Lichenibacterium dinghuense: one gene and its partner. The protein of the gene in region 2 interacts with the protein of the main gene of each other region in a pairwise test. Links are inferred from orthologs where the notes say so. Each region holds a gene or a part of one and is shown on either strand. Other genes may lie near its edges.

Evidence for each region.
Region 1: the proteins of cysE (region 2) and cysK interact in binary tests that used the Escherichia coli proteins (3 or more experiments, as listed by UniProt). The link is inferred for Lichenibacterium dinghuense from one-to-one orthologs.

Annotation. Positions count from the first base shown.
Region 1 is NZ_JAJLMN010000001.1:2,496,947-2,500,159, reverse strand. Bases 127-3,028 are described here. They hold cysK (cysteine synthase A), read right to left. Parts: upstream 2,132-3,028; coding sequence 1,121-2,131; downstream 127-1,120. Other genes in these bases: mbfA (iron exporter MbfA), read right to left, coding at 2,238-3,028; L7N97_RS12160 (pyridoxine 5'-phosphate synthase), read left to right, coding at 143-910; L7N97_RS12165 (2OG-Fe dioxygenase family protein), read left to right, coding at 127-141. In the rest of the region: more of L7N97_RS12165, read left to right, coding at 1-126; more of mbfA, read right to left, coding at 3,029-3,194.
Region 2 is NZ_JAJLMN010000001.1:1,574,674-1,577,829, forward strand. What follows is about bases 207-3,051. They hold cysE (serine O-acetyltransferase), read right to left. Parts: upstream 2,148-3,051; coding sequence 1,266-2,147; downstream 207-1,265. Other genes in these bases: L7N97_RS07575 (PilZ domain-containing protein), read left to right, coding at 207-736; L7N97_RS07580 (DUF3126 family protein), read right to left, coding at 761-1,156; L7N97_RS07590 (alpha/beta fold hydrolase), read right to left, coding at 2,376-3,051. Also shown: L7N97_RS07570 (PAS domain-containing protein), read left to right, coding at 1-21; more of L7N97_RS07575, read left to right, coding at 128-206; more of L7N97_RS07590, read right to left, coding at 3,052-3,140.

The DNA of each region.
Region 1 (3,213 bases), 920 kb from region 2 along the record:
CTCCACCCGCTCGACGCCTCGCTGGTGGACGACCATCGGGTGTTCCACGGCGTGAGCCCCATCACGGCCGTCGACCCGTCACGCCCGGCGTTCCGCGACGTGCTGGTCGTGACCTTCCGCGCCGAAGACGAGGTGGCGTGACATGGCCCGGCTCAGCGTCAACCTTAACAAGATCGCGCTGCTGCGCAACTCGCGCCGCACCGGCGTGCCGGACGTGCTGCGTTTCGGGCGCCTCGCCCACGACGCGGGCGCGCAGGGCCTGACGGTCCACCCGCGGCCCGACGAGCGCCACATCCGCCGCTCGGACGTGCCGGCCCTGGCGGCCCTGATGGCGCCGTGGCGGCCGGGCTTCGAGTTCAACATCGAGGGCTATCCGGACGAGGGCTTCCTCCGGCTCGTGGACTCGGTGCGGCCCGAGCAGTGCACGCTGGTGCCGGACGCGCCCGACACCTTCACCTCCGAGGAGGGCTGGCGGCTCGACGGCGATCAGGCCGGGCTCGTGCGCTCCGCCGTGGCGCGGCTGAAGGCGCAGGGCTGCCGGGCGGTGGTCTTCGTCGACCCCGACGCGGGCGCTGTCGAGCGCGCCGCGGCGGCCGGCGCGGACGGCATCGAGATCTACACGGGCGGCTACGGGGCGGCCTTCGCGCGCGGCGACCACGGGGCCGTGCTGGAGCGCTGCGCCGAGGCCGGGCGGCGGGCCGCGGAGCTGGGCCTCGTCGTCAACATCGGCCACGACCTCAACCTCGACAACCTGCCGCCGCTGGTGGCGGCGCTGCCGGCCCTGCACGAGGCCTCGATCGGCCACGAGCTGACCGCCGACGCGCTGGAGATGGGATGGGCGGCCGCGGTGGCGGCCTATCGGGACGCGCTGGCAGGGAGGGGGACGCCTTCGCCCTGGCCGGTTCGGTGAGGCTTCGACCCGCCCGCGACTAGCCTCGCAGGCCCCCCTGTTCTCGACGGTCCATCGCTCGCCTCCCTCCCCTGGAGGGGAGGGTGTCGCCCGAAGGGCGACGGGTGGGGCGAACAGGGCGTCGCCGAGCGGCGCTGCGCGCCGCTCATCCCCATCCGCCGCCGCTTCGCGGCGGCACCTTCCCCTTGCAGGGGAAGGAGGGAACGGCGGTCACAGCCCGTCGAACAGCGCCGTCGACAGGTAGCGCTCGGCGAAGGACGGGATGATCACCACGATCGCCTTGCCCTCCATGCCGGGCCGGCAGCCCACTTCGAGCGCCGCCGCCACCGCGCTGCCCGACGAGATGCCGATCGGGATGCCTTCCAGGCGCGCGACCAGGCGCGCCATCTCGAAGGATTCCTGGTTGCCCACCGTCACCACCTCGTCGATGAGGTCGCGCGCGAGGATGCTCGGCACGAAGCCGGCGCCGATGCCCTGCAGCTTGTGCGGGCCGGGCTGGCCGCCGGACAGCACCGGCGAGTCCTCGGGCTCGACCGCCACGACGTGCAGGGACGGGCGGCGCGGCTTCAGCACCTGGCTCACGCCCGTGATGGTGCCGCCCGTGCCGACGCCCGCCACGAAGACGTCGATGGCACCGCCCGTGTCGGTCCAGATCTCCTCGGCCGTGGTGTTGCGGTGGACCTCGGGATTGGCGGGGTTGTCGAACTGCTGGGGCATCACGGCGCCCGGCGTCGCGTCGATGATCTCCAGGGCCTTGGCGATGGCGCCCTTCATGCCCTGGGCGGCCGGGGTCAGCACCAGCTCGGCGCCGAGCAGCATCAGCATCTTGCGCCGCTCGACCGACATGGACTCGGGCATGCACAGCATCAGCTTGTAGCCGCGCGCCGCCGCCGCGAAGGCGAGGCCGATGCCGGTGTTGCCCGAGGTGGGCTCGACCAGGGTGTTGCGGCCCGGCGCGATGCGGCCGGCCTTCTCCATGGCGTCGATCATGGCGACGCCGATGCGGTCCTTGACGCTCGACATCGGGTTGAAGAATTCGAGCTTGGCGAGGATCTCGGCCTTGCAGCCCTTCTCGGCGGCGAGGCGGCGCAGCCGCACCAGCGGCGTCGAGCCGGTCGTGTCCGTGATGGAGTCGTAGATGCGGCCGCGGCCCACCTTCGGCTTGGGACTGTTGTCCTGCGGGAGGGGGTCGTCGTCCCGACCGATCGACGCGAGCGACATGGGGCTTCCTTCCTGGATCGGCCGAGGCGCGCCGGCGCCGCAGCCCGTGGGGATGGAAGATGGCGGCGCGCCCCCGAGGCGTCAACGCTCGGGCGGCAGGCCTCCCTCAGCTGGCGCCGATGAGGACGCCGGTGGCCAGCACCAGCCCGCCGCCGAGCATGACCTTGGCGACCGCCGACAAGGGGCGCGCGTCCATGAAGCGCCACTGGATCCAGGCGATGGCGGCGAGCTCCGCCACCACCACGGCGCCCGCCAGCGCGGTCGCGGTGGTGAAGTCGGGGACGAGGTAGGGCAGCGTGTGGCCGATGCCGCCCGCGATCGTCATCAGCCCGCAGACGAGCCCGCGCAGCAGCGGCGTGCCCCGGCCCGACAGCTTGCCGTCGTCGGCCAGCGCCTCGGCGAAGCCCATCGAGATGCCGGCGCCGAGCGAGGCCGCGAGGCCGACCAGGAAGGCCTTCCAGGGATCGTGCGTCGCGAAGGCGGCCGCGAAGACCGGCGCCAGCGTCGACACCGAGCCGTCCATCAGCCCCACGAGCCCCGGCTGGATCACCTGCAGCACGAAGCGCTTCTTCGCCTCCTCGTCCTCCCGGTCGCGGGCCTCGCCCGGCAGGCGCCGCTCCTCGGCCTCGCCGGCGCGGCGCTCGTGGCCGGCCTCGTCGGCCGCGATGTCGCCGAGCAGCTTGCGCGTGCCGGCGTCGGTCGAGCGGGCCGCGGCCTGCCGGTAGAAGCGCTCGGCGTCGCGCTCCATCGCGGCCGCCTGCCGCCGCACGGCCGCCACCCCGAGCGGGCGCACCTGCCACGGCGGCCTGCGCGCGATGTTGCCCTTCACGTCGGCGCGCCGCACCAGCGGGATGTGGTCCCCGAAGCGGCCCGTGAAGGTGTCGATGAGGCGGCGGCGGTGCTCGTTCTCCTCGGCCGCCATGTCGTCGAACACGCGGGCCGTGTCGGGATACTCGTCCCGGAGGCCGTGGGCGAAGTCGGCGTAGATTCGCCCGTCCTCCTCCTCGTTGGAGATGGCGAGCGCCAGCACCTCGCGCTCGGTCAGGTCGTCGAAGGCCCTCATGCACCGTTTCCTGTAAATG
Region 2 (3,156 bases):
CCGGCAGCGCCCCGGTCTTGAATGCGGTGAGAACCGGGCCGCACGAATTCAGGCCGCTTTAAGAGGTGCGGCGCGATGGTGCTCGCCAGCAGAACCGTCCCGAACCCCTCAAGGCGGACCTCCGGTGGTGTCATCCCCGCTCCTCAGATCCGAGCCGCAGGCCCACGAGCGGCGGCGCCACCAGCGCGTGCGCGTGGCCGTGCTGGGCCGCTACATGCTGACGAACCGGCAGGAGTTCCCCTGCCAGACGATCGACATGTCCCCCGGCGGCGTCGCCCTGATCGCCCCGGTGCGCGGGGCGCCCAAGGAGCGCGTGATCTGCTACATCGACCAGATCGGCCGCATCGAGGGCACCGTGGCCCGGCTGTTCGAGAACGGCTTCGCGCTGGCGCTGAACGTGCCGCTGCTCAAGCGCGAGAAGCTTGCGGACCAGCTCACCTGGCTCGGCAACCGCCACGCCCTCGGCATGCCGGAGGACCGCCGCCATGAGCGCGTCCCCTCGCGCCACCCGCGCTCCACGCTCAGGATGCCGGACGGCCGGGACTACCCCGTGCGGCTGATCGACGTGTCGGTGTCGGGGGCCGCCTTCACGGCGGAGGTGCATCCGCCGGTGGGCACGCCCGTGACGCTGGGGAACACGCCCGCCCACGTGGTTCGGGGCTTCAGCGGCGGGGTGGCGGTGGAGTTCGCCCGGCCCTACTCGGCGGACAGCGACCCGAGCCTTCTGGTGTTGTGAGGCCGGGGCGCGGAGCCCCGGACCTCAGATCTCCTCGAGGTCGTAGTCGAGGATGGCCATCTGCAGCGTGAAGGACTTGCCCTTCGGGTCGTCGGCCGACACGACGCCGAGGAAGTCGCTGCCCACGTTCAGCTCGACGGAGTCGGTCTTCTTGGCGCGGGGCACGACCTTGAACTTGTCGTTGTCGAACAGCAGCCGCAGGTAGGACTCGATCGTCGCGCGCTCGACGGGGATCTTCATCTCGAACGAGAAGGAGCGGTCCCCGTCCTCGTCGTCCACCGCGATGGTGGCGATGCGGCGCTCGCCGAGCGACACGTCGGCCCGGTCGGCGTCGCCCTGGTGCGGCTGCACCCTCACGGCCTTGTTGCCGAAAGTGCGCTGCAGGTAGTCCTGCAGCTTGTGAAGTTCGGTCTTGTTCAAGCTGTGCTCCGAAAGGTGTCCGGTCGCGCGTCGACCCACGCGGGGACGGCCTCGTCACGGCCCTCGGGCCGGGCCGGAACCCTAGCCGAGGCGGGGTCCCGACGGAAGCTCAAAGCCCCTGCACGACCGCCCGGCCGACGCCGCGCCCCTGCTCCACGAAGGCGCGGTCCTGCGTCTTCTGGGCGATGATCTGGTCCATGGTGCGGGCCGGCTCGGCGCAGCCCGCCTCGCCCACCACGCGGCCGGGCACGCCCACCACGGTCTTCTTCGGCGGCACCGAGGCCAGCACCACGGAGCCGGCCGCGATGCGCGAGCAGTGGCCGACCTCGATGTTGCCGAGCACCTTGGCGCCCGCCCCGATCAGCACGCCGCGGCGGATCTTGGGGTGGCGGTCGCCGGTCTCCTTGCCGGTGCCGCCCAGCGTCACGTCGTGGAGCAGCGACACGTCGTCCTCGACCACCGCCGTCACGCCCACCACGAGGCCGGTCGCGTGGTCGAGGAAGATGCCCTTGCCGAAGGGCGCCGCGGGGTGGATGTCGGTCGCGAAGACGCCCGAGGACCGGCTCTGCAGGTAGAGCGCGAGGTCGCGCCGCCCCATGTTCCAGAGCGCGTGGGCGAAGCGGTGCGTTTGAATGGCGTGAAAGCCCTTGAAGTGCAGCAGGGGCTCGACGAGGCGCGTGCAGGCCGGGTCGCGGTCGAAGAAGGCCATGATGTCGGCCCGGAAGACTTCCCCGATCGTGGGGTCGTTGCGCGCCACCTCGGTGAAGGCCTGGCTGAGCAGGATGGCGGGCACATCGCCGTGGTCGAGGCGCGCGGCGATGCGGTAGATCACGGCCGCTTCGAGCGTGTCGTGGTTCAGCACCGTCGTCAGGATCAGCTTCGACAGCACCGGCTCGTGCCGCAGGATCTCGTCAGCCTCGGTCCGCATGCGGGCGAAGAGGGGATCGACGCTCCCCATCTCGATGACCTTGGCGGTCTGGCCGTGCCACATGAGTCGAACTCTCCAAGTGCCGGAGGCTCCCGGGACCGGACGCCACCCTAACAGATACGGGCTCTCGGGTCCGGAACAAGGCCCGGCCGTCGGCGCCACGCTGCAGGATGAACGCGACGTGAATGCGACGGGATCCCCCGGAAACGGGTGCGACCCTGTCGAACCCCGGCCTTCGCCGGGCGCCCGGGATCCCGCGGCGCCTTTGTCCGGGGAAGCCCGGCGGGGCCGTCACGGCCGCCGCGACAGGAAGTCCAGCGTGCCCGCCTTGAAGGTCCGGTCGCCGACCGCGGGGTTGTGGTCGCGGTCCGGGATGTCGAGCACCTCGCCGCGCGGCAGGAGCTCGGCGAGGCCGCGCGGGTCGCCCGCCACGGCGTCCTTGGTGCCCACCGCCACGAGGCTCGGCGCCGCGATGCGGCCGACGTCCGCCGGCGTGAGGGTCTGTCGCGAGCCGCGGATGCAGGCGGCGAGCGCCTTGAGGTCGTTGCCGCCGGCTTCCGCGAAGCGGCGGAACATGCGCTGCATCGGGTCCGTGAGCACGTCGAGCGAGGGGGCCTCCATGGCGTCGCCGATGCCGGACGGCAGGCCGACGCCGCGTACAAGGTGGACGCCGAGCCCGCCGAACACGATCGAGCGGACGCGGTCCGGCGCGCGGAGCGCCAGGAAGGCCGCGACCCGCGCCCCCATGGAATAGCCGATCACGTCGGCCCGATCGATCCCGAGGTGGTCGAGCAGGCGGAGCGCGTCCTCGGCCATCAGCGGCGTGGCGTAGTCGGCGGGGTCGTGCGGCTTGTCGCTCGCGCCGTGGCCGCGGTGATCGAAGGCGACCGCGCGGCGCCCGTCGCCCGACAGGGTGCGCAGCCAGCCCGTGTCGGCCCAGTTGACGCGGGCCGAGGAGGCGAAGCCGTGCACCAGCAGCGCGGGCTCGCCGCGGTCGGCCGCGGAGGGGGCCTCGTCGCGGAAGGCGATGCCGACGCCGTTCGAAGAGAAGTTCATGCCCGCGGGTCCCCTG